DNA from 2 places in the Fictibacillus sp. EA-CB0309 genome. Region 1 is predicted to be linked to the other one. Evidence: riboswitches for the same ligand, from Rfam matches in the RefSeq annotation. Region 1 holds a riboswitch; the other holds the start of a gene.
The links. A riboswitch is a leader RNA that binds a small molecule or an ion and turns the genes downstream of it on or off. The one in region 1 is predicted to bind cyclic di-GMP.
Positions count from the first base shown of each region.

Region 2: linked by a shared signal. The riboswitch ahead of ACEWFH_RS14770 (hypothetical protein) and the one ahead of ACEWFH_RS03580 (hypothetical protein) in region 1 are both predicted to bind cyclic di-GMP.

Region 1 is NZ_CP169271.1:608,605-624,766, reverse strand. It holds gene ACEWFH_RS03595 (ATP-binding protein) at 1-390, opposite strand, end outside; gene ACEWFH_RS03590 (hypothetical protein) at 846-1,034, opposite strand; gene ACEWFH_RS03585 (YdcF family protein) at 1,031-1,579, opposite strand; gene ACEWFH_RS03580 (hypothetical protein) at 1,667-2,155, opposite strand; cyclic di-GMP riboswitch class II at 2,191-2,273, opposite strand; partial or broken gene panF (sodium/pantothenate symporter) at 2,370-3,874, opposite strand; gene ACEWFH_RS03570 (YhdT family protein) at 3,871-4,164, opposite strand; gene ACEWFH_RS03565 (spore coat protein) at 4,359-4,949, opposite strand; gene ACEWFH_RS03560 (transposase) at 5,445-5,906, shown strand; gene ACEWFH_RS03555 (methyl-accepting chemotaxis protein) at 6,030-7,025, opposite strand; gene ACEWFH_RS03550 (HAMP domain-containing protein) at 6,995-8,002, opposite strand; gene ACEWFH_RS03545 (aspartyl-phosphate phosphatase Spo0E family protein) at 8,256-8,426, shown strand; gene ACEWFH_RS03540 (nucleoside hydrolase) at 8,486-9,433, opposite strand; gene ACEWFH_RS03535 (thiol-disulfide oxidoreductase DCC family protein) at 9,509-9,922, opposite strand; gene ACEWFH_RS03530 (DUF975 family protein) at 10,049-10,708, shown strand; gene ACEWFH_RS03525 (hypothetical protein) at 10,925-11,899, shown strand; gene ACEWFH_RS03520 (hypothetical protein) at 11,968-12,546, shown strand; gene ACEWFH_RS03515 (hypothetical protein) at 12,543-12,950, shown strand; gene ACEWFH_RS03510 (OmpA/MotB family protein) at 12,947-13,246, shown strand; gene ACEWFH_RS03505 (hypothetical protein) at 13,300-13,782, opposite strand; gene ACEWFH_RS03500 (RNA polymerase sigma factor) at 14,087-14,641, shown strand; gene ACEWFH_RS03495 (hypothetical protein) at 14,642-15,397, shown strand; gene ACEWFH_RS03490 (ABC transporter ATP-binding protein) at 15,398-16,162, shown strand, end outside.
Region 2 is NZ_CP169271.1:2,652,246-2,668,407, reverse strand. It holds gene map (type I methionyl aminopeptidase) at 1-733, shown strand, start outside; gene ACEWFH_RS14850 (DoxX family protein) at 890-1,291, shown strand; gene mgtE (magnesium transporter) at 1,479-2,825, shown strand; gene ACEWFH_RS14840 (hypothetical protein) at 3,077-3,802, shown strand; gene ACEWFH_RS14835 (histidine kinase) at 3,842-4,897, shown strand; gene ACEWFH_RS14830 (response regulator) at 4,899-5,537, shown strand; gene ACEWFH_RS14825 (GNAT family N-acetyltransferase) at 5,666-6,493, shown strand; gene ACEWFH_RS14820 (hypothetical protein) at 6,536-6,700, shown strand; gene ACEWFH_RS14815 (MDR family MFS transporter) at 6,708-8,324, opposite strand; gene ACEWFH_RS14810 (MarR family winged helix-turn-helix transcriptional regulator) at 8,449-8,832, opposite strand; gene ACEWFH_RS14805 (hypothetical protein) at 8,924-9,073, shown strand; gene ACEWFH_RS14800 (N-acetylmuramoyl-L-alanine amidase) at 9,318-9,929, shown strand; gene ACEWFH_RS14795 (DUF2243 domain-containing protein) at 9,926-10,288, opposite strand; gene ACEWFH_RS14790 (STAS domain-containing protein) at 10,421-11,251, shown strand; gene ACEWFH_RS14785 (WYL domain-containing protein) at 11,347-11,556, shown strand; gene ACEWFH_RS14780 (YhjD family protein) at 11,573-11,932, shown strand; partial or broken gene ACEWFH_RS14775 (protein kinase family protein) at 12,030-12,679, shown strand; cyclic di-GMP riboswitch class I at 12,761-12,849, shown strand; gene ACEWFH_RS14770 (hypothetical protein) at 13,050-13,493, shown strand; gene ACEWFH_RS14765 (GGDEF domain-containing protein) at 13,442-13,993, shown strand; gene ACEWFH_RS14760 (GGDEF domain-containing protein) at 14,084-15,157, shown strand; partial or broken gene addB (helicase-exonuclease AddAB subunit AddB) at 15,300-16,162, shown strand, end outside.

The sequences.
Region 1 (16,162 bases):
GTACAAGAAATGTCCGTTCGTTGCCGCCTTCGTTACAGGACCTGGAATGAACTCGATCTCTTGCTTTCCCTCGTTGTAGCTTAATGTTTTATGACCAAGAAGAGCTTCTGCATCAAGATCAACGGAAGCATTTACTTGGTGTAACGGCTGCCCGAACACGTTTGAAAGAAGCTCGGCAAGCTTTGTTTTACCTGACCCTGTCGGTCCCTTCAGCAGGACATTTTTTCCTAAAGCAAGTGCAATCACAGCATCTTCTATAAGTGAAGCGTCAGGCGCTGTGTACCCTGGCTCACCAATTAACTCTTTATATACATCTGTTAAGTTTTCTAATCGTTTTGCTGCGTCTCGCTGTAGCTTTTCTTTTATTTCAATCGGGATTTGAAGATTCATATCAAAAATCCTTTCTATTTCGATGATCTCGCTCAAGATCACATCATCTATCAACAGTATTTCCACTAATTTGCTGTGTAAAGCCTTACACAATGTAACATTGTAAGCTTTTTCAGTGCAAGTGGCGTGTTTATGCAAACTGATTTGTTATTATCAAGACGTTGCCAATCACTTCATAAAAAGAAGCTGATTAAAAGGAATCAGCTCTCAATTCATATGATGAAGTTTTTGGTTTCCTCTAGAAAGCCTTGTATCGGTAAAATTTATTTTTCTTTCTTCATTAGCTCCACTACATGAGGTTTCGGCTCCCAGCAATTGAACTGGTATTGTGGTTTTGTTTCATAACCAAGGCGTACGCAGTGATAGCGCATGCCTTGGGTCGTTTTTTCCGGCTTGAAATTGATACATGTCGCACAGCAATGATACTTACTTTTATCCATGGTGGCCTCAATCCTTTAGCGGTCGGTAAAATAGCTCTTTATAATCGCCATATATTCTCGCACGTGAGCTTGAGGGACTGACGAGATTCTGAGCGGTGAGCCTAGTCCCTCTGCCTCAATTCCAACACGTTTTGCAATCATCTTTGTTCGGAAAAGGTGAAAATCACTCGTTACGATCAGCAATTGATCATCAGAAGAAATCATTTTTTCGTATATAAAAGATTTTCGTACGTACTGGTCGCTTTTTCTTCAATTTGTATGCGGTCAGGCTCAATTCCATTCTCCACTAAGTAGTTTTTCATAATGGTGCCCTCACTCGTCGTTTTCCCAAACCCAAGCCCGCCGCTTAAGATAAACGTCACATCCGGATGGTTCTCTGCATAAGCAAGCGCTTGATCCAATCTTCCTTTCAAAACAGCTCCAGGTCGATTGTTCTTCGTACCGCCACCAAGAACAAGGATGGAGTCTATCTTTCCAGAAACCTTCTCTGGATCAGTATTAGCGGATGTAAGAATAAGAGTTTCTAGCGTTGCAGCAAAAAGGAAGCATAGGACCACGATTGTTGCGGTTGTTTTTCGGTAGGTTTGAAAAAGTTTCATAGCCGTATTATGTCGATAGTAGATGACGAAAAAAAGTGCACCCAAAAAGAAGAAAACTGCAAGACCCATATCCATGTTGGTCGTTTGGATGAGCATAGCCGTTGCGTAAACGAAAAAGATAATGCTAAGTGCTAAAAATAATTTTTTCATAGAGTGGTCTCCGTTTGTAGATTTTCTATATTCTAGGATATCAGAAAAAGAAAAAGAGCGGAGATGAAGATTCCGCTCTTGGATAAATTATTTTGTGTTTTGGTTTTTCTCTAATTCTTTTTCAATCTCTTTTGTGATGTTCACTTTTATGTCAGCTGTTGTGGTGGCAGCTTCAGCATTCATATCTTGTTTCTTTTTTGTCAAAGCTTCTTCTTTTCTCTTTGTAACTTCAGCCATCTCTTGGTTGTAGTGAGTCTGTATTTCTGTCTTTTTGGTTGTAATGATTTTTTGTTTCTCATCTTCCAGCTCTTGTTTCGCACCTGTAAAGATAGAAGCGATGTTCGCGCTCAAATCTTTCAATAGGGATTTTTCTTCATCCTGAAGAGCTTTATCGATATCTGATTTGTATGTGAACGAAACGATCTGCTTGTAGAGATAGTCAGCAAGATTATTATTCGCTGCAAATGCAGATGTTGAACCTATACCTAATGCCAACGTTGAGGCTAAAACAATTTTCGGCCATTTCTTCGTCGACTTTTTCTTTGCACTGAATTTTTCTTTTCGAGAGATTTCCATAACAAAATACCCCTTCCTTTATATATAGAACGCATAAAGAAAGCGGTCGGTTGCGCTACTAGCTTCAGTTATTCCAAGCGCCCATATACAGAACAACCTTCACAGCTCCACACTATCTAATTATATTCTGATACTAAATTACCATCCGCTCAATTCACTGTAAATGGGTATTTAGTAATTTATTACTAAATTTTCATTTTAGTAGGATTTTATTTTAAGATTTTATTTTGAAATAATAGAAAAGAAAGACGACATTGTCCACCTCGAGTGGACAATGTCGTCTAAAATGTATTTGTCTGGGGTCTGTCCCCTTTGTGAAACTCCCCACAATGTAGGCAAAAAAGGATAGCACGATCGGCAGCACAACCGTATGCATGCCCCATAGGTTTGGATAGTTAAGATGCAGATACATGTACGTTCCTACACCAACAACTAAAGATGCGATGGCTCCATTTGCATTTCCTCTTTTCCAATACAGCCCCATTACAATTGGCCAAATGAAGGCTGCTTCTAACCCGCCAAATGCAAATAGATTGAGCCAAATCAGCAAGTCGGGCGGATGAATAGCCATCGCGAACACACTCAAGCCCACTACAGCTGTGATTCCAAAGCTTAATTTTTTTACAAATTGCTCTTCTGCATCTGGCTTGATGTAATTGATATAAACATCCTTTATAATAGCTGAACTAACAAGCAGAAGCACCGAGTCAACCGTTGACATAACGGCAGCAAGGGGCGCAGCTAAGACGATTCCAGCTAACCACCCCGGCAGTACCTCGAGTGCCAATAAAGGCATTACTTTATCCGGCACCTCGATCCCCGGAAGGACCACTCTTCCAAAAACACCCGCTAAGTGCATGCCTAACATGATGAACCCTACAACAAACGTTCCGATAATCATCGCTCTATGCATGGCTTTTGCGTTTCGGTAACTCATCGCCCTTACCGAAATCTGTGGCAATCCTACAACACCTACACCAACTAGAATCCAAAATGACGAAACATAAAGAGGTGTAAGAGATTGATCGGAACCAAACGGTGTAATGAGATTTGGATTTTCTGCTCTTAACTCACCCATAATGTTCTCAATTCCACCACCAGCTATTATCGTTCCGGCTAGTATGATTACAGTTCCAATCACCATAACCACACCTTGTATCGCATCCGTGATTACAACAGCACGAAAGCCACCCGCAATCACATATACCAAGACAGATCCCGAAAAGATAAATAGTGCTGTCGTATACGATAGTCCGGTAAACGATTCAATTAACCGTCCTCCACCGACCCATTGAGCAGCCATCGCTGAAAACAAAAAGATGACAATACTTAATGCTGACAAAATCACAACCCACTTGCTTTCATAACGTGCTTTGAGGAAATCAATAAGTGTAACAGCATTAATCTTACGTGCGACAATCGCAAACTTTTTTCCGAGGACAGCGAGTGTAAAATAACCTGTCACAAGCTGGGCCATAGCGAGCAGTACCCAACCCAGTCCCAATTGATAAGCAGCTCCTGGTCCTCCAATAAAACTTGAGGCACTTCCGTATGTGGCAACCATCGTCATAGCAAGAACAAAACCACCAAGCTCTCTGCCTGCTAAAAAGTAATCTTGTAAAAAAGACGGTCCGCTTTTAATATGACGAGAGGTGTAAATACCAACTAAAAAACAAGTATCAAAAAGACGCCTAAAGGAAGGATCACATCCCAGTTCATCGTGCTTCACCATCCCTTTTAGTGTCTGTCTCATCCGTTTCAAATGGAACTTCTGTGTAAAAGAATTTCACCATGATCCATACCAAAACGGTAAAAACAAAAAATCCTACAATACAGCTGTAAAAAAACCAAGCCGGAAATCCGAGTATGTAAGTGTATTCTTTAACAGGACGTCCGCCTAAACCGTAAGCAAACGCATACCACCAGATAAAGTTTAAAATAGCGAGCACAGTACCCATGATGGCTTCTTTATTTGAGACTCTGTATCGCCAGTCGATACCCTTTTTCATCTTTTAACCCCTGGAGTTTCAATACAAAATATAAGTCCACTCATTACTATGGCAAATTCATATCACCTTGTCGAGTTGTTTCGACCTTAAGAATTCTTCTATTCCTACTCATGATATCCCTGTTTACGTGAGGTTAAAAGACAATATAAAACGAGTACCCTTTTTTCAGGTACTCGTTTCAATGTTTGTAGAAATTACTGAAGTGGCGGTTGTGTCTGTGGTGACGGTGCGTATGCGTTCAGCATGCTGGTCATATCTTGTTGGTTGAGCTGTGGCACTTGATAATAATGATGCTTGTTTTGCCAGATCGAAAGCTCGTAAGCCATCTCAATCCAGTTCGGAATTCCATCTGCTAAAACACGTCGCAATACCGGATTTGTAAGTTCTAAGGTTGCCATTCCTCTTAATGATGCATTGGATTTCAATGTTCCTAGTATAAGGCTAGAGACTGACTCATCATTTAATTCAGAAACGCTTTGAATCGGTTTTTTCGGCTGCGCTGGTTTTAATCCGTACACAAAGTCATTATCTTGCTGCATCTTATAAGATTTTGTTTCCATAGCAGGATTTTTCCCTGTTTGAAAAGCCTGTACACATGCATTATACTCCTTTGAAATATGCTGATAATGACGATTCAGCATTGTTTTTAATTCCTGATCTTGCACGTGTCCACTGCACATCGTGTATAGATTCAATGTTGATACAATGCCACTCAGCATTTCATGGACATCAAACATCTCATGCCCACCGTGATTTAGATGAGCTGGAATCTGACCTGTCTGCATATTCTGATGCAAGAATTCTGGATTAGCATTTGGTGGTTGTTGATTTTGATTCGTGTTTGGTTGATTTGGATTCAATTTTATACCTCCGTTAAATAAAAATACGGGGTTATTTTGTGTAGATAGAGGTCGCTTATTCACTTATTAGGTTTTTTTGAAGAAAAATTTCCGGGGAAATTTGATAAGAAGTGCTATGAATGTTGCACTTTCGACAAAATTTATGTGGAACCGTTACGAAAAAAGTACAACTTTGCGAAAAGAGAAGATTAGAACCGATTGCATTCCAGATTGCTTAAGAGGTTTTACTCAATAATGATGAGGGAAATAAATTGTTTGGGGTCAGTCCCTATTTCCCACATCTAGTTACAAGGAAGTATAATAGAAGTACAACTGAAAGGAGGTGAAAATCATTCCCAGAACACGTCGCATTTGGTATCCTGATGCTGTTTATCACGTGACTACCCGCGGAAACCGCAGGGAACCTCTTTTTATTCCCACCTGGATTTCCACTGCTACTTAAAGATCCTAAGTCACTGTGTTAAAAAGCACGCTGTCGGGCTCTTCTCTTATTGCCTCTTGACAAACCACACGCACCTTCAAATTTTGTGCAGCAAGTCCCCACCTGGAGAATTTATGAAAGAACTAAATGAAACGTATGCCATGTATTTCAACAAAAAATACGAGCTAACTGGCCATGTGTTTCAAGGCCGCTACGGAGCAGAACTGATTGAAGATCGTTCGTACCTGCTAGATACGAGTCGTTACATTCACTTAAACCCTGTAGCCGCCGATCTTGTAATGTTTCCTCTCGAATACCCTTGGAGTAGTTATCGATATTATGTCACCCAATCGGTATGCCCTTTCGTAGACACCTCAACCATACTTGGACTTTTTCAAGATTCAAAACCTCAATACCGAGAATATGTAGAAAGCAGAACCTCACCGGTAGTAGAAACCTAAATTTCTTGTAATATTACACACTAATGATGTTAAAAATTCATCCATATCAAAGAAAAAGCCGGTTTTGTCTTCTGGAAAAAGACAAAACCGGCGAATGTGTAATTGTATGGGGTCTGTCCCCCTCTAGAAATTAAACCTCTGAACGTGCGTACGCATTTGCTCTGCATACTGCTCAAGCTGATCTGCTAGATGATTCAGTTGTTCCATAGAGGCTGATTGCTCCTCTGCTGATGCAGAAACCTCTTCGGTTCCAGCCGCTGTTTCTTGCGTAATCGCTAAAATATGCGAAGCGTTCTCCAACAGGACATCTTTTTGCTTTGTCATCTCTTCAACAGACTGTATCACGTCTTTTAATGCTTCTGCGTTACCTCGAACAGCCTTAGAAATAGCGGTAAAGGTTTGTTCAGTTTCTTCAACTGCTTCACTTTGAGAAAGAACAAGGGCTGCCGCTTCTTGAACTTGTCCGACGGTATTTTCCGTTACCTGCTGCATGTCGGTAATCAGAGAGCTAATATCTTTTAAAGAATTCTCGGTCTGCTCTGCTAGTTTTCGAACTTCATCAGCCACAACCGCAAAACCTCTCCCAGACTCTCCTGCTCTTGCCGCTTCGATTGCTGCGTTTAATGCCAGTAAATTCGTCTGGTTCGCGATATCACTAATCGTCAATACAATCTTTTGAACGCTGCCTGATGTTTCATCTAATTTTTTTATTGAAGTGATCATTTCTTTCGTCATTTCGGTTGTCATTAATGATTTTTCTTTCAGGATGCTTACCTTTTTTACACCTGTCAGCGATTCTTCATTCATTTGCTGTGTTGCCTTTTCGATTGTTTCCCCATGCGCTTGAACTTGACTGATACGCTCAGCTAGCACATTAGCTGATTTTGCATTTTCATCCATCAATTCTGCTTGATGGGATGACCCCGCTGCGATTTGCTGCATCGTCGTTGAAACTTCCTGTGCAGATGCTGAATTTTCTTCTGCACTCGCTACTACGGTTTGGGATGCATCTGTAACATGATCGGTAATCTGAGCCATTTCCGCGATTAACGTACGCATTTGGCTAGACATCTCATCAAAACTCGCAGCTAGTTCTCCAATTTCGTCTTTTCTTTGTATGGAGACGCTGGTCTGCAGGTTTCCATTTTTATTTCATGCATCGCATTTTTTAATTGTTTAACAGGTACCGTGATCCTTCTTGAAACGAACAAGGAGATCACAGCAGCCACTAAAAGGGTTACCAGCAAAGCAATTCCAATGGGTAATAGAATGACAGACGCTTTTTGTTCAAACTCACTTACCGCTACAGTTCCCGCTAGTTTCCAACCAGTCGTTTCATTCTTTGAGTAGCTCACAACTCTCTCTTCACCGTTGATATTTGTGGTTACAATACCCGTCTTATCCGTGATTTTTTTATAAAATGATTCTTTTGTTGCGCTCTTCCCTAGCATCTTTGCATCAGGATGCACCATATAGTTTCCGGAATTATCGAGTAGAAGAGCATAACCTGTTGAACCGATCTTCACATTTTGCATGAGTGTCAAAATATCATTAACGGCAATATCAATGGCAGTAACACCAACGACTTTGCCACTGTACTCAACTGCTTTTACAGCTTTTACAACAGGCCGATCCGTTGCTTGATCGATAAAAGGATCTGTCCAGAAGACTTCATTAGGATTTTTAGCCGCTTGTTGATACCAAGGAGTTAAAGTCAGGTCTTCAACAATTGTTGAAGGTATTGGATACATGACAACTTCCTTTGTATCCGAAATATAATAGCTATTCATAATGGCTTCGTTTGCTAGATGGTAGTCTTCAAACTTTGAAATAATGTAATCAGTACTATCGCCTTTTTCATGTAGTTTAATCGTCGCCGAATCTGCATAAGCTGAAACAAAATCGGCATTATCTTGTAAAAAGCGATTCAATGACTCGTTTAGATCGTGCATACGGTCTGATGTATCTTCAGATGAATTATCAACGGTTGTTTTCATACTGAACATATAACTTACTCCGCTCACTATTAAACCAGTCATCATAATGAGCAATATAAAAGGCACAAGGATTTGCCTTTGTAGACTTTTTTTAATCATTTTTTCCTCCAACATTCACTTTTTCTAGGCAGCAAAAAGTATATCGACAGAATGCAACAAATTTTTACTAAAAAAGAGCCGTTTTTGTCTTTTGAGGAAGACAAAAACGGCGAATGTGTAATTGTATAGGGTCTGTCCCCCTATATGTGTAAAAAAATAATAGACTAGACACAAAATATGGTATATAATATTTACAAGATTTACCGACATTAATGGTGCAGAAGTGGTTATTATATTAGAGGGGGAATGGACCATGAGCCGAAGCAATGCTCTTGTCTTAACTACAGAGATAGACGCCATTCGAACGACCATGTATGAGGTAAGTAAAAAGGTTAATAGTCTTGCAGATCCGCTTCTTGTTCAGCTAAGTCAGATACTAGATGAGAAATTAAACAAACTAGATCAAATTAAAGATTGCGCTTAATCACATAAATTAAACCGGGGTTCTTACGCTAGCAGAATCACCGGTTTTTTATTATATAATTAACTAAACGTTTCTCCCGTCATCACGCTCATAAAATCTCTAAAAAAATAGTTGTAATCGAAATCAAACGCGATTCGATGTTTTTTGTCACTTTCATTAAACTGCACATACGGCCTGACATCTGCAATACTCTGACCTCTTGCTGTGTTTCCGTCTTGCAGCACAATATGTACTGGAAGCGTCCTAAACGTGAACATGTCTTCTCTTATGCAAGCTAGTAAAGTGATTGCATCATGGACAGGACTTCCTTGGATCTCGGGATTTCTGCTTTTATAAAAATTATAATAAAAATCCAGCACCGGTTTGATGATCGGTGCTTTTCCTTTGTAATCAATGTAGTTGACCATTTCTGGGGTAACAAGCGCTCTGTCCGTTACGTTTAACGGGATGATCGTTACGTTATCCGCGTAGGTTAGAACGATTCTTACTGCGACTGGGTCTCCATGGAAGTTCGCTTCAGACACAGCCGTAACATTTCCAGGCACCCAAAACGCTCCGCCCATAATATAATACGCTTTTACTTTCTTCATAAGCGATTGGAACAAGATAAACATTGTAGCTAGCGAAGTCAGCCTTCCTGCATTTACGATAACGAGATCATCTTGATACTGCTCAATAATGTTCACGATCTCGAAGAAGTTTTCGATGAATCCATCATACGTACCGGGTATAATCGGCCCTAGACCGTACACGCCATGTACATCCGGATAAAATGTAGGCTGTTCTCCTGTCATAGGAACTTCTGCACCACCGATAATTTTGACATCACTTGGATAGTTAAATGTTTTTGCCAGATAACTTACATTTGCAATCGTCTGCTCTCTGGCTACGTTCCCATAGTCCGCAACAACCGCTACAATATCTATTTCCTCGCTTAAATAGGCATATGTTAAGGCGACTGCATCATCAATTCCTGCGTCACCAAAGAACAAAACTTTTTGTCCCATTGCACGAATCCCCTTTTAGGCTTTTGTTTTATCCTATTAGGCAATGTGTTGTCTTATGAAGTTTGGTCGTAAAAACTATTGTAAGAATCTATTTCTCAGGTCGGGCGTTGGAATCATACAGCTGTCCTTTTTGCCAAACCACCGATACCGATTTTTCGCTACTTTTCTATAAATGAAATTCCGAATAGGCTGTGGTACAACAACTAAAAACCTTCCTAATCTGAAAGGGAATTTCAAGAACTGGGAGATCTTAAACACTGCATCTGATTCTGTATAGACTTTTCCTTCTTTTATTAAAATTACGGAATTGGTATACTCTGGGTCTATGTTGTATTGAGAGAGCAACTTTTGTCCAGCTTCTGATTGTATGGCTGCAAACTTTAATACACTGCTTTTCTCATGTTTTAGAATAAATTGCACACTTCCATTGCAAAGATTACATACTCCGTCAAAAAGAAGAAAAGCCTTATTTTCTTCCAAATTCTCCATAAGTAACTCTCCCTTCTACCAACGTAGTTTCCCTCTATTTTACTATTAATGCTCATCAAAAAAACATCTTTCTCTTTACCGTTACGTATTATAATAAGAGGACAGACCTAGAAAGGTGAGTACATCATGAAAAATAAAGAAATCAAAATGCAAGCACGGCAGCACCTAAAAGGACAATGGGGCACAGCGGCATTATTTACACTGCTATTCGCTTCGGTTTATTATTTGATCCCATTAATCATAGAAATTAATTTAAGCGGAGGCTTTAAAGCTTGGGTGAACAAGCCTGAAAATGTCGATGGACCGGCAGCGAGTACGTTTATCATCACTCTCGTCTTACTGCCATTATATATCGGATATTTATGGACTTTTTTATCAGTAATCCGCACTGGTGAAAAAATTAAGTTTTCTAGTCTTCTTCAAGCTTTTTCGGAGATCAGCATGTACGTGAGAATTCTAGGAACGTACTTGGTGATGATGGTGTACATGTTTTTATGGACACTTCTTCTAGTGATTCCCGGTATCATTAAGGCATTTTCCTATTCACAAACGTATTTTGTGTTAAGGGATAATCCAAGAATCGGCATCAATGCTGCTATTACCAAAAGCCGTAAGCTGATGAATGGCCACAAGTGGCAATTTTTCGTGCTGCAGTTAAGCTTCATAGGCTGGGGAATTCTATGTATATTAACACTAGGAATCGGATTTCTTTGGCTTGCACCGTATATGAGTGCGTCATATGCTGCATTTTACGAAAACTTAGTGAGACAGCAAAAAGAGGCGTAATTGGCTTCTAGAGACTGCGCCGCTTTCAGGTTGTGCTTAGTTAGTACTGAGAAGAATAATTAAGCGGTTGAACAAACCCCTGTATTGTCCATATGAGATGGACAATACAGGGGTTTTTGTATTTGTTTGGGGCCAGACCCCATTTCCCTAAATATTTCCCGCTCCTAGGACATAACTATCAGTAAGGACAATCAGACAAGACATCTAAGGGGTGGCATGATGGATCAACTTACTGTAATCGTCGTCGGGGTCATTGGGTTTCTCGTATTTATGGGTATCGTAGGGTATACCCAAACCGCTTACCACTTTCGCAAATGGAGCAAGGAGTTGCAGCAGATCGAGACGAATAAAGATCAGCAGCCTTACTCGCATTGGTTGCAACGCGTCACATCAGACTACAAGCAATTTCATCTCGCTGGTGTGCCTCAACTAAACACTCAAGCGCTTATCGAAAAGCACCTTTACAACGAACGCATTCCACTGCTCGGTATTTTTAGAGTACCGGTCGGAAATATACAAAAATTACTCAACCAGCTTCCGTCCTTCACCATCATTCTGGGTGTCCTCGGAACCTTCATCGGACTAACGCTCTCTCTTGTATCAATGCAAGACACGCTCATGACACTCGGCACTCAGCCAGCGGACTCCAACCTCACACTAAACTCAATCATCTCATCACTCACAGCACCGTTTGAAGGAATGAGCGTTGCCTTTTTTACAAGTATCGCAGGGATTGGTGCAGCTCTCTTCCTAAACCTGATTCAGTCAGGTTTTTTCTCACAAGGCACTTCCCTTTCCTACATGCAGAACAAACTTTTAGCCGATTGTGAAGTATATCTCGATCACAACATCAACAGCGAGCTGATCAACGACAAGCCTCAAGATTCGGTTGAACGCCTGCTTGACCGTCTAGCGTCCCGTGTTGAATCATCCTTCGATAAAACACTAGGCGAGTTCGCATCTCAAATGGTTAATTTTACAGCTGGCCTTCAAAAAGCGATGGAAGACGTGAACGGTATTTTTGAAGCACAACGTGAGCACTCCGAACGGTTCGCGGCCTCCACCACACAGCTCGATCAGTTCGGTCAGCGTTTTAACGAAACAACGAAAGAACTGGGTACGATACAAAAACCGTCGACACGAGCATCAACGCACTCGCCAAAAACATATCTTCTTTCGAACAGCAGCTAAAAACAAGCAACGACCGGCACACACAAGGTCAGCAAAAATTCGACCAGCTTATCCAGCGCTCTGATAAAATGCTGCAAGAAGCGCAGCGCAGATCGGAAGAACACGCGCAATCCATGCTTCGCGGCATGCAAGAGCAGCTTCAGCATTACCAAAACCAGCATGATGCGCTCGAAAACCGACTTGCACAAAAGCAAGATGAGTGGCATTACCGATACTCTGAAAAACAAGGCGAGTACGGCCGTGCAGCAGCGGACTTCGCTTCAAGCGTCGGTCAGCTTGAAAAAGGCTTTTATTCCGCCGTTGAACACATCAAACGTGATTTTACCGACCAAGTCCGGAACGTCATGGATAGCCAGAGCCGTCAGCTCGCTTCCATCCTTAACAACTCACAAAACCAGAACAGCCGCGATGACGATATGCGTGAACTCGCACGCACGCTTGAAAACCTTCATCATAGTCTAACTCGAAGCATCACAGACAATAACCGGACGCTCTCAGACATGTACCACCTCATGCAGCGCATCTACCAAGCCGCTATGAACCAATCCAACCAGGTGGTCTATGAAACGCGCAATCCTCGCGCAGCCGAATACGTGGATGACGAGCGGATGCCTGAGATCTCCAACCCGAATTTTAGGAGACGGTGACCGGTATGAAGGCGCGCAAATCCTACTACAACGACGAGAGCCAAGAAACCAAAGAGATCTTCTGGCCGAGTTTTACCGATATGATGGCGATGATGGTGCTCGTTATGGTCTTTATCGCCATACTAGCCTACGTACAGAGCATCTACAACGCCTATGACCAGGCACAGATCAAGCGCGAACTTGGTCAGGTGGCTGAGGTGAAAAAGCACATCTCAGACCTCATCCAAAAACAGCTCGAAGAAAACGTTGGAAAAGATAAGATCATCAGGGGTCCGAACAACACGATCTCTGTAGAAGGAAATATTCTTTTTGATACCGGGAGTGCAGAGATTTCTGCAAAAGGAAAACAAGTTCTTGACCCCTCGCTGATGCACTCGCCGCGATTATCGAGGAAAAAGACATGAGTCAGTACCTGTACATCATTTTGATAGAAGGTCACACCGATTCTGTTCCGTATGACAACTGGTCCCTCTCCACCCAGCGTGCGGTGGCGGTCGTCGATTATCTTGGAAAAGCAAATCCGAAACTGGCGAGAAAGGAGTACGCGCAATACTTGGCGGCAACAGGCTACAGCGAGTATAAACCGATTGCAGAAGGAAACTCAGCTCAAGCTCTTCAAAAAAACCGCCGAATCTCGTTTCAGATCATATTGGATGACGACAAGTGGCAGAGCAAGCTGAAGGAGATTGTGGAGCAATAGAATTGTTTAGCACATAAAAAACGAGCGGAAAGTATTCGCTCGTTTTGTTCTGTTTATTTTGCTTCTTTTTTACGCAATTGGCGATTGAAATAAAGAAAGACCGGTAGTGGAATTAGTATAAATCCTGAACTTTTAACAATTTTGTTCGTTGCGTTTCTTTTAATCTGTGCTTTTTCATCTTCTAACATCAATTTATACTCTCTCCGCAACTCTTCTTCCGTCGTTTTACTAGGCATTGGATTTCCATTTTCATCAAATACTGACTCAGCTTGACCAAGCTTATATTCTGTAAAACTAGCATGATACGTGTTTGGGCTAACCAGATCAGCTACGCCCATAAATACACTAATGCCTCCTCCAAGTGTTAACAAAAGCGTTGTAAATAACACCAAATAAATATACAAATTTCTAAACATGTGTTCTCCACCTTCCTCAACAGGAGCTGTTTTCGACTTTGCAGCTGCAATGGCAACACCAACAAAAAGCAATAACACAATCAATGCTACATATAACAAGTTATCAGTATCCATTAGCATGTAAAATCACCCAACTTTCTATTAACGTATAAGGATTGTTGAACTTAGGAATTACACAAAAACCAACATTATCCTTCTTGATAAATTTTCATGCTTTATCCTAAAACAAAATCTATTAATTCGTTCCTTAAAAACATATGAGTTAGACAACCTTTTTAGTCCCACAGTAAACCTACTTATTGATGATTTATTAAGTCTATAATAGAAATTGGAAAAAATTTTATAAAAAGTAAAACTATTTATCTCTTCTTTACGAATGTATGAGTAAGACACCTTTTTGCAGTCTGGAAGTGAAGAAAAAATCATGATGAAACTGTTGCAACAGAAAAAATGGATCAAGCTAATCCAGAAAAAATCAGATGAAAACGCTGCGAACGAACTGATTGCAGTTTATTATCCGTCTATTTATGCCTACGTTTACAAGCAGACACTGAACAAAGAACTGTCAATGGACTTAACGCAAGAAATCTTTATCAGCATGCTGCAGTCCATTACGCAATACGATGACAAAAAAGCATCCTTTAAAACCTGGCTGTACCGAATCGCAACGTATAAAGTGGTTGATTATTTTAGATCTCGCCACTATACATATGCTCAGTCCACAGACACTATGGAATTTGTTGAAGTAGCTGCATCTTCAGATTTTACGATTGAGCTGGAATATAAAGAAGACATCGAAAGAGTGACCGAAATGTTAAACGCTTTTCATGTAAGAGATCAGCAAATTCTGCGCCTCAAATTATTCGCCGAGTATACGTTTTCGGAAATCGCCAGCACACTAGATATTCCTGAATCATCCATTAAGACCAAGTATTATTCTGCAATAAAAAAACTCAAACAGCGAATGGAGGATGAGTAGATGGACAAGCACAAGTTTCACGTTGATTTCCCTGAGGATCACGAAATAAAAAACCACATTCAACACATTGTTTCAGCTGGGCTTACTAAACCAAAATCTTTTCAGCAATCCTTAAGAGAAATGTATCAGCAGCTCGGTTTCCGTTACCTGTTTCGTGATGCGACTGAGATTCTATTCGTCGTTTCTTTAGCACTTTGTGTGTTGATATACGGAATATTCTCGCTAGATTCATCTGTAAAAACGGATGACATTTACTCATTTATATTTACCTTGTCACCTGTTCTTTATTTTACCGTTGCTTCGCTTTTCTTAGTAAATGCGTTAACAAAAAACACGTTTTCTGTTGAGATGACCTGTAAATATCACGTATTTCAGCTGGCAGCCTTTCGAATGCTAATTTTCAGCTTAATTACACTCATTCTCAATAGTTTTCTAATACTTGTTGTATCCCTACTCTTTCAATCTATCAGCGTACTTCAAGCCTTGCTCTTATCATGTAGCTCATTGAGCATATTTTCCGTTCTTTATCTCTATGTTTTGCAGCATGTAAAAGGAAGATATTCCACATATGCTTTGATGGCGGGTTGGCTGTTAATAAACTTCATCCCAGCATTTCTTAGCCAAGATGGATATTCTGCTTTTCTAAGTCATGTACCGGCCTATGTGTACATAGTGGTATGTGCCGCAAGTCTTGCACTCTATGTTAACTCATTAAAAAAACTAATCGCATTTCGTCATGCAGAAGGAGTTCTATAGATGTTAGTAGTAGAAGAGGTCACGAAAAATTTTGGGAAGTTCAATGCACTAAAAAATATAAATTTAGAGTTTCATAACGGTGTGTACGGTTTATTAGCACCAAACGGAGCTGGGAAAACAACGCTCATTAAGATGCTAACGACTCTATTGTTTCCGACTAGCGGCACGATTTCTTACGGTGGAACAGATATTATCAAGATGGATGAGAAGTACCGAGATATCATTGGATATCTGCCGCAAGAGTTTGGTTATTACAAAAATTATAGCCCGACTGCTTACCTTCTATATCTGGCTGCGCTAAAAGGGATAGACAGAAAAACAGCTGTCGTGCGCGTGGAAGAGCTGCTTAAAACGGTAGCACTCGATCATGTGGCGAGTAAAAAGATGAAGAAGTTCTCGGGCGGCATGATTCAGCGTGTTGGGATCGCGCAAGCCATGTTAAACGATCCTAAGATTCTTATTTTAGACGAACCAACAGCTGGACTTGATCCAAAAGAAAGAGTTCGTTTTCGCAATCTGCTGACGAACCTCGCACGGGACCGAATCGTGATTTTATCCACGCACATTGTGTCTGATGTGGAGTCGATCGCAAACGAAATCATCATGATAAAAAATCAAGAAGTGTTATACAAAGATAGCGTTTCTAACATCTGCCGCAAAATTGAGGGCTTGGTTTATGAGACCGAAGTTGATTACGAGAACACTGAAAAATTTCGCTCCACATACCTCACTCTCTCTGAAAAACAAGAAGCAGGCAGTATGCAC
Region 2 (16,162 bases), 1.9 Mb from region 1:
ACAAAAGCAGATAGAGAAGATGAGAGAAGCAGGAAAGCTCCTTGCTTCCTGTCATCAAGCATTAAAAAGAATCGTAAAACCGGGAATCACAACTTTAGAACTGGATCAGTTTGTAGAGAACTTTCTATTGGAGCGTGGTGCAAAACCTGCCCAAAAAGGATACATGGGCTACCCGTTTGCAACTTGCGCCTCTGTTAATCATGAGGTATGTCATGGACTTCCTAATAAAAAAGTATTGAAAAACGGTGATATCATAACCATAGATTTTGTTGTAAATCTAAATGGTTGGCTCGCGGATTCAGCTTGGTCATATGGAGTTGGAACCATTTCGCAAGAATCTCAGCGTTTGATGGACACGACAAAAAAAGCATTATATAAAGGGATTGAAGAAGCACAAGTTGGCAACCGATTGGGAGATATCGGATATGCTATCCAGTCTTATGCTGAGAAAAAGGGATATTCCATCGTCAAAGAATTTATTGGACATGGTATTGGACGTAACATTCACGAAGATCCTCAAGTTCATCATGTTGGAGAACGAAATACAGGAACAACGCTTAAAGAGGGAATGGTTATTACGATAGAACCAATACTCAACAAAGGTATGCCTTATATAACTATGAAATCAGATGGATGGACCGCGGTTACGTTTGACGGAAGTTTATCCGCTCAATATGAACATACCATTGCGATTACAAAAGAGGGGCCAATTATTTTAACAGAACAGTTTTAAAAGTATTATTACCGCATATTCTTAAATAAGAAGGCGGTAATTTTTTTGCTTATAAGATAATTTTTTAAAGTAACTTGACATAGACAAGTTACTCATTGTAATATACTAACATAAAGTAAGTAAAACAAAATTTAATTAGAAAGAGGGAATTATTCAATGTTATCATTAGGATTGCTTATTATTCGATTAGTGGTTGGTCTTGCACTAGCAGCGCATGGTGCCCAAAAGTTATTTGGCTGGTTTGGAGGTTATGGCTTAAAAGGAACTGGAGGCTGGATGGAGTCGATCGGTATTAAGCCTGGCTATACGATGGCATTATTAGCAGGTCTTGCTGAGTTTGGCGGAGGACTATTATTTGCAGCAGGACTGTTTACTGAAGTTGGAGCAATTTTGATTGCTGGAACGATGCTCGTTGCGATTTTAAAAGTGCACTTGCAAAATGGATTCTGGGTGACAGCGAACGGCTATGAATTTAACTTGATTTTGATCGCTGTAGTTATAGGCGTTGCCTTAACTGGTGCAGGAGAATATTCACTGGATTACATGTGGTTAAAGTAGGGAATAGAATAGGAATCTTACGTGAGGAAAACCACTTTTGATAAGTGGTTTTTTCTTTGTGAAATACCATATCCTATTAATAGTGTGAATACAGCAAAGTTCAGTCACTAATCAATAGTCACATATAGAAAAATAACTTATAATAATGAAGTACTTTATAAGGAGGTGACGTTCCTTGTTTAAAGAGATGTCAGAAAATCAGATCTTATTGTATGTGATTAAAAATTTAAAAGAGCTGCGCAAGAAAGAGTTTCAGCTTTTAATTGATGAACTTCACCCATATGATATTGCTAACGTTTATAAAAATTTGCCGGAAAAGCACAGGCATAAGTTCGTCACCTTTTTAACGACGAGACAGATTGCTTCTTTGATTCAAGAACTTGAAAGCGATCTTCAAATGGAGATTCTGCACAAGCTTGGCATAGAACGTTCATCTCATATCATGAACTTAATGGAAAACGATGACCTTGCCGATCTTTTGGGCAACTTGGATGTTAATGAGATTCAGGATTTCTTATCATCCATGAAAGCAGATGAATCCAAAACGGTCCAAAGTCTAATGCAATATGATTCAGATACTGCCGGTGGTATCATGACCAACCGCTTTGTTTGGATCCCGCAAGTGTACACCGTGCGGGATGCGGTTGAAAAACTAAAAACGTTTGCCGGTTTTGCTGAGAACATCTATTACCTATATGTGATCGACGATGATAAAAAGCTGGTTGGTGTAGTTTCTTATCGTGACCTCCTATTAGCTGAGATGCACGAAAAGATAGAAGATATTATGTACAGCAGGGTCATTTCCGTGCCTGCAGAAACCGATCAGGAAGAAGTAGCCCGAACGATCGAGCGTTATGATTTTATCGCAGTTCCTGTAACAGATGAACAAGATCGATTAATTGGAATTGTCACGGTCGATGATGTACTCGATGTTTTGATTGAAGAGGCAAACGAGGATATCGAGAAGCTCTCAGCAACAGGTAAATCGATTGATTTTCAGACGAGTGCACTCGTTGCTTCATACAGAAGACTTCCTTGGCTCATTTTACTTCTATTTATCGGGATTTTGTCAGGCAGTATCATTAGTACGTTTGAAGGAACAATTGAAAAAGCAGTAGCCCTCACATACTTTATGCCAATGATTGCTGGTATGACGGGAAATACTGGGACGCAGTCTCTGGCTGTTGTAGTACGCGGACTCGTCTCACAAGATACCGACCGTCAAACGATACTTAAATTGATCATGCGTGAATTTGGTGTTGGTTTCATTATAGGTGTTACCTGTGGGATCTTAATATCGATCGTCGCTTATTTATGGAAAGGTAATTTGATTTTAGGTCTTGTAGTTGGAAGCTCATTATTCTTTACCTTAATTATTGGTACATTAGCAGGCACGCTAATTCCGTTGCTGCTTTACAGATTTAAAATTGACCCCGCTGTAGCGTCGGGACCACTCATTACGACACTTAATGATATTTTTTCGCTATTGGTTTATTTTGGTACAGCTACCATGTTCTTATCTCATTTATTATAACGTGTAAGGATAGATATTTAGTACTATATAATCTACTTCTTTTGCTCAATAGAACAACCCCTTTAAACATGCGATAATGAAATAAAACATTTGGTTTTTCCGAAATTGGTCAGCGGCGTATGCCATTCGACTAATTTCGGTTTTTTACGGCTAAAAAAAGCCGTTGAAACGCTATGATATAATAAAATAAATTGACAGATTTTTTAGACAGGCTCTGTTAAGCAGTTTAAAAGATAAAGTTGGTGAAAAAAGTGGGTATAAACCGGGAGAAAGTAGCAAGTTCATTTGTTTCGCTTATTATTGCAGCAGGTATGGTCATTTGGGTTCTAAGTCTGTTTTCAATCTCCAAAATTCCAGACCTTCTCATATTCTTAACGCTATTGGTCTTTCTCTTTATAACAGAATATTATCCGATTCCAATTTGGAAAGGGATAAGTGCACTGAGCTTTCCATTGCTATACACGATCGAGCTTCTTTATGGATGGGGCATAGCGGTTTTTGTTTTTGGATGTATGGTGTGTTTTGTTCATGCATTAAATCGGCGTCCGCTTCGTATCGTGCTTTTCAATCCAGCTCAGCTTATGATCAGCTTTTTTGGAGCCGTTCATCTTACTGACTTTTTGCTATCCACTTTCACAGCTGAATGGAGCCTGTTTTGGTCCGCTGAAATACGAATGATTGGAATATCAATTCTTTATTATCTATTAAATAATTTAATTGTAGATATTGTGCTTCTTTTACGGCCTCAAGTCTACAATTTTCAATTTTGGAAAACGAAAACGATCTCAGAAATACTTGTAACGCTCTTTTTCTGTTCTATACATTACATTAATGTTCTTGTTGGGCAGTCAAAACCGTGGTGTTGTAGATGCTTTTTCATATATCTTTTTCTTCTCACCTTTGGTCGCAATTGCACTTATTTCTTCCTTTATAGCAAGGCTGCGTCAGGAGCAAAACAGGTTGAAAGCACTTTATGATATCAGCACTACGTTTAATGCTCAATTGCCTTCAAAAGATTGGTTAAAGCAAGTAGAACTTCCTTTTTAGAGTTTCTTGGAACAGATGCTGTGCTTCTTTTCCTCTTTGACGGAACCATATGGAAACTAGCATACGAAAATGGTGGTGTTTCCACCAGTAAAGATCTATCAGAGAATTTGCTCGAACTTATAGAGGCTGAGTCTAAGATGGTTTTGTTTAATAAGAAAAATGAAGTAAACGAATGGGTGTTTCATTATTTTCAAAGCAGTATAAAATCCATCATGATCGCGCCATTAACGATTGAGGATGAAGTTACAGGTGTACTTCTTACAGGAAGAACAAGAACACATTCATTTACCTCTGTCGATGAGCAGTCAATGGCAACACTCGTTAATCAGCTGGCCGTTGCATGGAAATCCAAACTCTTAATATCAGAACGGGAAAAGAGGGTGCTTTTAGAAGAAAGGAACAGAATTGCCCGCGAAATTCACGATGGAATCGCACAAACATTGGCCGGTTCTGTCATGCAGCTTGAGACAGCTCAGCGCGTTTTTGAACAAAAGCCCGAAAGAACAAAGCAGCTTGTGGCGGTTAGTACAGAAAAATTAAGAGGAAGTTTAAAAGACTTGAGAGAATCTATTTACGCGTTGCGGCCATATCCAACCGAACGAATAGGGCTTCATCAAGCAATAAAAGCAAAAGTGAAGGCTGTAAAAGATGAAGGTCATAACATCCAAATCCGGTTTCAAGAGCGCGGCACAAGTTACCCACTCAGTACAATGGTAGAGAAAGTCATTTTTGATATCTTTTCAGAAAGTCTTCATAACGTGCTAAAGCACGCCGATGCAAGCAAAGTGGAAATTCTTTTAAGCTACTCTACAGAACAAGTCATTTTTAAGATTAAAGATGATGGCAAAGGATTTTCACTTTTTGAATCGATGATCAAAGCGAGGCAGGAACCTCATTATGGCATATTGAACATGAACGAATTATCGGAGAGTCTAGGTGCGTCCCTTCATATTGATTCTGCAAAAGGAAAGGGAACCGAAATTAAGTTACACATTCCTCAAATAGAATCCAAGGAGGCTTTTTAATATGATTTCTATCTTACTTGTAGATGACCATGCTATTTTACGAGACGGATTAAAAAACATCTTATCATTTGAAGATGATATAAAAGTTATCGGAGAAGCGATATCAGGTGAAGAAGCGTTAACGGCAGCTCAAGAATTGATGCCAGATGTTATTATTATGGATATTAACTTGCCAGGAATGAACGGTGTGGAAACGACATCGGTTATTAAAGCAAAACATCCGAACATCCGTATCCTCGTTCTGACCATGTACACCCATGATGAATATTTACTTTCTGCACTAAAAGCCGGAGCAGATGGATATTTGTTAAAAGATGCACCTTCAGAACATGTGGTAGATGCCATACATGCGGTTTATAGAGGCGAATCGATGATTACACCAAGAATGACAAAAAAACTGGTAAACATCCATCTTCAGCAGACGCAAATTAAACAAGATGAAACGAACCTGACTGACCGTGAGCAGGAAGTGTTGATTGGGCTTGTTGAAGGTTTAAGCAATAAAGAAATCGCCGATAAACTATTTATTAGCGATAAGACAGTAAAAATTCATGTAAGTAAGATTTTTAAGAAGCTTGAAGTGAAAAGTCGCTCACAAGCTGTCATCTATGCCGTGCAAAACCAGCTCGTACCAATGTAAACCAGTCTCTTGGCTGGTTTTTTTGTTGCGCAAAAATGAATTTCACTGGAAAGAGAAGTCGCTAAAAAATTGTTGCATTTTTCCAATTAACAGCTAAAATATATACAACATAGGGAGGAGAAAGACAGATGATAATTAAGATGGATCAAACTTGGCATGGAAAAGTAATGGACTACCTAAGTGAAGAACCAGCTCTAAACTTGTTTATTATTGCAGACATCGAAAACTTTGGCTATGAAACAGATTTTCAGGAAATCTGGGCTGATGTGGATGAAGACGGGACATTATCAGGTATTCTTCTCCGTTACATGGGAAACTATCTGCCTTACGCAAAAGGAACAATTAATGCAGAAGCTTTTTCAAAGATTATTAATCAAAATAAAAGTTATGAAATGCTTTCCGGCAAAAAAGAAATAACTGAACAGTTTCGCCCATATGTAGCTTTTGAGCGAACAAAAGAAACCTATTTTGCAGAGCTAAGAGATGCCATTTACTTAAACAAAAGCAGTTCTAGAGAGAATATCATGCAAGCTGAACTATCAGATGTGGATAGCATTATGGACTTAAGGCATCTGATAAAAGAGTTTGATATTCGTCCTACAGCTAAACAAAGTTTAGAACAAGCATTAACTACTAAAACAGGCCGTACGTATTTTATAAAAGATAGTGATAAGGTCGTCTCCAGTGCATCATCAACCGCTGAGAATTCCTTATCAGCTATGATTGTAGGTGTTTGTTCGCATCCGGAAAAAAGAAATCAAGGTCTTGCATCACTATGCATGGAAGCGTTATGTCAGGACATTCTGGCTGAAGGAAAAGCGGTATGCCTTTTTTACGATAATCCGAAAGCAGGATCCATCTATAAGCGGTTAGGTTTCAAAGATATCGGCTTTTGGAGCATGAACTATCCACTGCGTTCAGCATCACGTGAACAGCAAACAACACTTGTGAAATAATAAGACTGTTTTCTAAAGGTTGATGAACTGTGAGAGTGTTATATGCTCACCAGGAAAGATTTATGTTCGTTCATGAAAATTGGCGCTCGTTCAGCGGCATTTATGCTCGCTGAACGAGCGCCATCCGAGAAATACGAGCGCCAAAGACGAAATCAGCTAATAAAAAGACGGCCGGGGATCGATAAAATCGTCCCTGCCGTCTTTTAATTTTTAACTACCCCAGCTTTCGCTCAGCAGCTTGTTCATTCGATGCTGTATTCTCTTCATTAGACGTTCTTAGTGGAATTTCTTTCAAGAAAAATAAGGTGAGTAAGAACGCAGAACCAATCACGATAGCGCCAGTTAAGAAAACTCCGTTTAAGGCATAACTTAGTGACTCACGCAATATTCCTAAGACTTGTTTAATAAAGCCGAGTGACTCTGGTGGTAACGCGCTAAACTTTTCTAAAACAGCCCCTTGATTTAACAGCACCTGTGGATTCGCCAGTTCTTTGATCTGCTCACCTATCTGAGGTGTAACGTTAGGTGTAGATGCAATTAATTTTTGAGATTCTTTATTAAAATGGTCAGCCAGTGAATTGTTCATAACACTTCCCATGATCGAAACACCAATCGTACCGCCTAATTGTCTGAACAGCTGTACGGATGAAGTCGCAACACCCAAATATTTATGTTCGATCGCATTTTGTACAGTTAGTGTGAAGATAGGGAAAGCAATACCTAGTCCTGAACCAACTAAGATCATGTTAAGAATGGCGGTTGTATTTGTCGTCTCGGTATCCATAAAATGCATGCTCGTCATACCGCTGACCATGATGAACAGCCCAAGCATTGCAAGCTTTTTGTACTTTCCAGTCTTTGTTACGATCTGTCCGCTTATCGTACTTCCGGCAACCATGGCAAGCGTCAGAGGCATCATCACAAATCCGGATTTTGTTGCAGATGTACCCATTACGCCTTGAATAAAGAAAGGCATATACATAATCGATCCGAACATACCTGCTCCTAAAAAGAACCCGATTATGTTAGAAACGGTAAAAACTTTATTCTTAAACATATCAAGCGGCAGCACAGGGCTAGAGACACGCTTTTCTGTACGGATAAATAAGAAGAAAGCAACAATTGTTACAGCAAATAATCCGATGATTTCAGGAGATACCCAGTCGTATTGATTTCCTGCCCAAGTAAAAGAAAGAAGAAGAGGGACCATCGTAAGTGTTAAAAGAAGCGATCCTGTGTAATCAATAGACTCTTTCTCTTTTCTTTGAACGGACGGAAATAAAAAGTAGATGGCAGCAAAAGCGACTAGACCGAACGGAAGGAAAATCCAGAACACCCAATGCCAATGAAAGTGATCAACGATATATCCTCCTAATGTTGGTCCAAACACGCTCGCCAATCCGAACACGCTGCTCATGATTCCTTGCCATTTGCCTCGTTCGCGAGGAGGGAATAGGTCACCAACAGCTGTAAAAGCGGTTGACATAATCATCCCGCCGCCAAGCCCTTGAATTCCTCTATATGCAATAAGCTCAAGTATGCTTCCGGAAACACCACATAACAGCGATCCTACTGTGAAAACTCCAATCCCTAAAAGGATAAAAGGTTTTCTGCCGTATATGTCAGACAGTTTTCCGACCAAGATGGCCGTAATGCTGGAAGTGAGCATAAAGATCGTGAATACCCAGCTGTAATACTCAATTCCACCAAGATCAGCAATAATTTTTGGCAATGACGTACCAACAATCGTTTGGTTCAAAGCAGCAAACAGCATGGCTGTCATAATGGAAAGCATAATGATGACTTTTCGTCGCATTTCCAAATGTTCCATTTATCTTCCTCCTATTCATGTAGTAAATAATTCATAAAGTGAAGTATTATTAAAAAGCAAAACTGCTTCAATTAATCCAGCAGTTTTGTTGAAGAAGCTATCATCCGTTTCATGTCTTCGTCAGTCAGGTTAGCAAACTTTTTTCTAGATACTTGTTTTTAATCTCATCCATTTTTTTAGCTATTTCTCTACCGTCTTCTGTAATTTCCAGATAAACGATTCTGCGGTCTGAATCTGATCGAACACGCTGTATATAGTTTTTTCCAACAAGCCGATCTGTAACTGCGGTAATATGGCTGGACGACACCTTTAATTCATTGGCAATTTCAGATGCCATTAAAGGACTCTGGTTAAATAGAGTCTGCAGTACAGCAAATTCGTTGCTTGGGATATAATCCGAGTACACTTCGTTCAAACCTTTTCGTAATGTGCGAAAAAGTCTTCGCAAGCTCATTTCAAGAGCGCGTTCTAATTCATTTCTTCCTTGAGATAGTTCTCTATTTTCCATTTTAACACCCTTGCTTTTTGTTTCTTCTATTAGTATATGATAATTTATATTTAATAAGAAAGAAAGTAAAAGGTTTGAGGAGAAACATATTATGAAAAATTCAACGCTGTTTTTTGTGCTTTTAGGATTTGGTTTTTTAATCGGAGCTGCATATTGGGTTTGGGCGATCACAACGCAATCACAACCTGGGGAATGTAAAAAGGCTATTGTTGTATACAATGTTGTTCTTGTAAGTAGTTGATATCCGTTTCAGGTGCTTCGCTTTCCGCTGGGCAGTAGTCTCACACTTTACACTCCAAGCAACTTGTCGATGAAGAAATAAACGAGTACCAAAGCAACAATCTTTTAGAAAAAGAACCAAAAAAATCGAGCCGCTTATGGCTCTTTTTTTATGCTTTCAAACACTTTTAGAGTAGATGTGAAATTTCTGGAGGTGTAAAAATGAAAGAAAAATACAAAATCACCAATCAGTTTATTAAAAAGAATTGAAGCAGCGTCCAGGCGGGAATCGCATTCCTAGGTATGTGGTAGCTCATGATACAGGTAACGCTGGTTCAACAGCTGGGCAAAACTATAACTATTTTAATAGTAAGCACTTAGGAGCATCTGCCCATGTTTTTATCGATGATAAACAAATTCTTGTGATCATACCTTTAAATGAAAAAGCATGGCATGTACGTTCTGATGTATCTGATGCGAACGAATGGGGAATCGGCGTTGAATTATGCTATGGGGGTGCCATTCATTTTCAAGAAGCATATAATCGGTACGTCTGGTTTTTTGCTTATTTATGTGAGTTGTATCAATGGGATCCTGAACGTCATATTAAAGGGCACTTCCAACTGGACCCAAAACGACGAACAGATCCGTTGAACAGCTTCCATCAGTATAATAAAACGTTCCCTTTCTTTATAGAGGATGTTAAATACGAACAAAAGAAACGAATCGTTAATACAGAGGCATTTAAAGAGACCGTAACAACACCAGGAAAGCTTTATAAAGTGCAAATCGGGGCTTTCTCATCTCGAGAAAATGCAGAAAAGCTTGCATTAAAAGCCAAAGCAGCAGGCTTTACGGTTCATATTGATTACATTTAAACGCTCATTTTTTCTTTTTTCCGCGTGTAATAAACAAGCGCGATTCCTATCACAACAAACAACGGTTCAAGTATATTGGCTTCAGGACCGCTAGTAACACGATGTAATTGAAACACCCAGTGAAACAAAATGTTATCGACCGTTAAAAACAAGCCGATCGCAGCTAAGAATCCATGGAAAAAAGAAGTGCTGTAGCGTTTGAAAATAAACAACAGAATTAAAAATAAAATGAGAACTCCTAAAAATACAGCTCCAATTCGTTCGCCAGCTGTTACGGCTTTCAACTCCCAGGCAAAAGCTCTAACGGACCAATGAGACATAACAAACAAGCCGAATAAAAAACCAAACGAGATCTTCATAGTAACTCCTTCCTAAGCTATCAACAATTTACGACATTTTTTTGTGAAAATAGGTTTCAATTCAATTTAATAATGGTATATAGGTAGGAGGTATGCAATCATTTTTTGTTTACATAGGGGGATATAGTTAAAATGGAGCGCCAATTGAAGGAATTGGGGAAAAAGATCATTGAAAGTAGATATGATCTGGCGAAGAAGATTGATGAGGTTCGAGTACAGCATGGTGAAAATCCGCCCGTTCTAACAGATTTTGTGAAAGAACTTCGTGGTGAATTATTCACATATTTTGGAGAAGCACTATATGAAGATTACAAAGCCAGCGAAGAACGATTTATCAAGTGGGGAAGGAAGAATGGTGAACTTGCCGTTCAGTACGAAGTGCCTTTAGATACGGCTTTAAACAGTACGAGGTTTTATCGAATCGTGCTTTGGGAGTTTATTCGAAACGAAATTAACAATGAAAAGTTTGCAGTGGAGACTGTTTTAAAAGCAGCATCAATCATTGATCCGTTCTTAGATGAAACCGTGCATGCTTTTAGTGTAGCTTATGTAGAAAACAATAACCGAGTACTCGGATTGGCCCGAGAAGCCATTGAAGAACTCTCTGTTCCAGTTGTTAGATTGACGAGATCGGTCGCCGTTCTTCCTCTTGTTGGAACGATTGATACTCACCGATCTAAATTAATTATGGAAACATCACTTCAGAAATGTATGGAACTAGAGGTTGAGCACCTATTTATCGATCTTTCTGGAGTTCCAGTCATCGATACGATGGTGGCTCATAACTTATTCAAAGTGATTAATTCGCTTAAGCTCCTAGGTGTAAAGGTAACGTTAAGCGGTATGCGGCCTGAATTAGCCCAGACGGTCGTTTCCCTGGGAATCAGTTTTGAAGGATTTTCCATTGCGGGTAATTTGTATCAAGAACTAGAGGCGATGGGAATTGGTCTCCAAACCAAGTAGATATCAAGAATACCTATCTTATTTAGATAGGTATTTTTTTCTTGTATTAAAAGAACGTTTGTTCGCATATAATAAATAAAAAAGGAGGTTGCTTCATGACTAACATGTTAATGAGATGCATCCAAGAAAGAGCTGCGGTTGAGATGATTTATCTTTCGCGAAAAGGAGATATCTCTCATCGATTGGTAATTCCATACTCTTTCGATGGGGACATGATTAAAGGCTACTGTTCAGTTAGAAAAGAAATCCGGACTTTTCAATTAAGGAATATTCTATCTGTACAATTTCGTTTTTTGCCTTCTTAAGATTGGGGGAATAGTCGTGCAATATGGAAGCGAAGAAGAGCGTTCGCTCATTGAGAAATTTGTGATGTATCCGATTTTACTCTCAGTGTTTAATCGGGACCTCCAAATTATTAACGGCTCTCCATTTAAATTGAGACAGCCATACGTCGCATTAATTGAACAAATTATGAATCAAATTAGTAAAGATTTATATGATGTAAGAGTTGAACTGCGAAAAAGAAGAATAAAGGTGATGGATGGACGGCGTGAAGCAGATATTACTGAATATGAGATCTTCATTAGAGGCTATCGTGAAATAATGCGGTTCCCAAACGTTCATTTGAAAAACAAAGCAGAAACGCTTATGCTGTCATATCTTCACGTGGCAGCGGAATAAGTCAGGAAGGCATTCAGGTTTCCTTTTTAATGCCAACTGTATACAATGAATGCAGAAACATATGATGATAGTAAATCATTAGAAATTGAGGAACCGAATGGAACACTTTATTCAGCTTGCCAGACAATTGAACAGAGAGATCATGATTGAAAGCCAAAGTCCGTTTGATCCAGTATGTCCGGTAAATACACCGCATCCTTGGCAAATGCTAGGCTGCGGAAATTATGCGGCTGTTTTTTTCATCCTGAATATCCTGCTTATGTCGTGAAAATTTATGGCAGGGACGAACACGGTCTGCTGGATGAGAAGAAAGTATACGAACGATTAGGCGATCATCCCGGGTTTTCTGTTTGTTATTATACGGAAAGCAGGTTCTTGATTTTAAAACGAATCCAGGGTATTACGCTTTATGACTGTGTGCATAAAGGAATCAAAATACCTGAGCATGTGATCTATGACATTGATAATGCATTGAGATATGCAAGGGAAAAAGGATTACAGCCTAGTGATGTACACGGAAAGAATGTGATGATCTCGGGTAATAGAGGAATTATTGTGGATGTATCTGATTTTTATAAAAGGGAAGATTGCCGTAAGTGGGAAGACTTGCGTAAAGCATACTTTACTTTTTACAAAAAGACTCTCTACTATTTACCTGTAAAAATTCCTTATTTTGTTTTAAATTTTGTGCGCGTAGGGTATAGGTACTATAGAAAGTTAAAAATATCCAAAAATAAAGACGGTTAATAATAGGATAATATACCTATGTAAAACATTGGCACAAATTACCTATATAGGATATAATATCTATAAATCAATAGAAACCTTTGTTATTAAGGGCAAACCAGTTGAAAAGCTGGGACGCAAAGCTATGGGCCTAAAGTATGGTAAACATGCAATGGCAGCCGGTTGCCAAAGGGAAGCGGATTAATGTTTTGATAGCTAGGAATCGAGGAAGTGTGTTTCATAAGGGCTAGTATTTTATTTTAAATACTTGAGCATCTTAGGAACGAAACTGACAAAGAGATTCGACGCTTATCAAACATTATAAAAGCCATTCCCTTTTCGGGTAATGGCTTTTTGTATGTAATTTTTCAGGATTTGAGGGGTTGCAGAAATGGAAAACTTCCAACTAGACTTGCGCACACTCAAAAGAAACTTGTTTACAAGATTTATGAAGTCTATTCCAACCATGATACATACTCACAAAGAGCATCTCAGACAACATGATGACTTTCATACGTTTCTAAACGGTTTTGTTGAGCAATACGAAAAGATATTAGTGAAGTTTTTACGGGGAATTACTCATGCGGTTTTTCTTCCGGAAGAACGTTTTGAATTATTCTTGAAGCAAGCTGAGCAAAAAGCTTTTCGGTCTGGAATTCATTTTTTGAGACATCAGCGAATTCCGCATCAGTCTCTTGCTTGCTTTACTACCAGCATCAGTGAATCTGTGCTGCAGCAAGTAAAAAAGAAACGAAGAATGAATCGCTTTTTGTTCAACTTTTCATGCTGGACAGGTGGAACCGTATATCGCATCGATCCGTTACTGGATTCTTAAGTGGTTTTTCAGCAGAGCAATTTAAAGATTTAAAAGAAATTAGTATCCGTGATCCGTTGACCAACCTTTATAACCGTCGTTATTTCTATGACTGTTTAGAAAAAGAGCTGGAGAAAGCACACAAACTTAAACTGCCGCTAACACTTGTTATGTTTGATATTAATAATTTCAAACTAATAAATGATGAGTATGGTCATCATGCAGGAGATGAAATTCTTCAGCAAATCGCTGAGCTTTCTAAACGCTTAAAACTGTTTTCCGGATTCAGATTTGGAGGAGATGAATTTGTCTTTCTTCTGCCGGGAATTACAGAAGCGGAAGCATATATCCTTGTGGAAAAAATGGAGAGTCAATTGATGGGTTGGAACAAATCGATCTCACTCGCTTACGGTGCGATAGAACTTCTTTCCGATGCATGTGAAAACATTGATTATTACCTTCAGCTGGCTGATGAACGGATGTATACCAACAAACGAGAAGTCAAAACGTGTGAAACGTAAAGATGGAATGAGAAAAATTGATTTATGTAAAATACAGGAACCGTGTGCTATAATTTCCTAATATAGCATAGCGCGAAGGAAGATGACTACATGAGAGAATTGTTTGTAATAACTGAACACAGATCTGAAAACATATCTTCTTTATTGCGGTGGTTCTTTTTAGTTCTTTGCATCCCTATCTTTTACTATACTCCTATTTCAAATGTATTGAACTATGAAACAGATACGTTCCCAATCCTTTTGGCGATTGGAATACTATACATGACGTCAACGCAGATCGTATTACATAAGTGTCATGAAAAATCCGCGTACTACCGCTTTTTTACAAGGGGCGGCATCGTTTTTGACTATATTGCTTATGTTTGGCTGATGCAGCTATCTGGAGGAGCAGAGAGTCCGTTTGTTTCTGTCGGTTATTTGATTGTTATCCATGCGGCCCTCTATTGGAGATTAAAAGGTGCATTTTTGTTAGGATTAGCAAGTTTTAGTGCCATACTGTTCTTTTTTATAAGAGACGGTGGCTATCAAGATACTATGGTTTCCTTTGACTTTTTTATGAAGAGCTGTTTTTTATGGCTGATCGCATTATACGGAGGTATCATCGCATCTAAAGAAAGACAACACTATCTTGAGAAGAACATGTATCAGCTTCAATCTGAACAAGACTATTTAACTGGGTTGCTTAACCACAGAAAGTTCCAAGAAGATGTATTAGAAAAAACAAAACAAAATAAGCCCTTTACTCTTGTACTTTGTGACATTGACCGGTTCAAAAATTTTAACGATCAGCATGGACACTTAATTGGAGATGAAGTACTGAAACTCGTGGGATCAACATTCAAACGGTATATCTCTTTAAAAGACGGAGAAGCTTATCGGTATGGCGGAGAAGAATTTGCTTGGATTCTACATACAGCTAGCGAAACTGAAGTGAAAAGGATGATTGAATCCGTCAACAGTCATTTAAAGCGATTTCCATATACAATTGAAAACGAGCCGTTACCAATCACTTTGAGTTACGGAATAGCCATTTATTCATCTGGCGAAAAACCTGCTCAAATAATCCAAAGGGCGGACATGCTATTATATGAAGCGAAGTCAGCAGGAAGAAACACATTGAAACTTGATACGATCAAAATCGAGGAAAATCAGCTAATGATGTAGCGGTTTTCCTTTTTTTATATTAAGAGCTATCCTTTAAATACCAGCTGTATGTGCTCGTTTTTAAGTATACTTGCCTTTGCCGTCTTACTAGATTATGAGATAATAGAAACAGAATTTATGCGCGGAACAGGGGATGAACATAATGAGTTTGCAATATATCTTGGGACGATCCGGCAGCGGAAAGTCCCACTCTGTCTTTATGGAGATTCAAAGAAAACTTAAAGAAAATCCATCCGGAAATCCGATCATCTATCTCGTGCCAGATCAGATGACCTTTCAATCAGAATACAAGCTTGCATCGACTCCCGGATTATCAGGAATGATGCGTGCGCAAGTGTTTAGTTTTTCAAGACTAGCTTGGCGTGTTCTTGGTGAGACCGGGGGCATGACAAGAATGCATATTACCTCGACAGGCATAAGAATGATGCTTCGGAAAATCGTTGAACACAAAAAAGAAGAACTGAAAATTTTCAGGAAAGCATCAGAACAAAGCGGATTTTACGAACTGCTTGAGTTGATGACAACAGAGCTGAAACGTTATTGTGTGAGTTCAGAAGACCTTACGTGGAATGCGGAAACGCTGCTTTCGCTTGGTCAAAAAGAGAATAATATGAAGGTACTTCAAGATAAACTATCAGATCTCAGCATTATTTCAGGTGCACTCGAACAAGCACTCGCTGGGAAATATCTGGATTCTGAAGATTATTTAAGATTGCTTCAAGAGAAGCTGCCTACCGCTTTGAGTATTAAGAATAGCGAAATTTACATAGATGGATTTCATTCTTTTACGCCTCAAGAGCTTGAAGTTGTGGCAGGCTTAATGGCACATGCAAAAAAGTCACCATTGCACTTACAACAGATGAATCTGTTCAACAAGAAACAGCTCTGCATGAGCTTGATACGTTCTACATGACAAAGAAGACCATTCAAGTTCTTACTAAGCAAGCGAAAGAACTAGGTGTGGAATTGGAAGAACCTATCTTCCTTCACGAAAATCCTAAATTC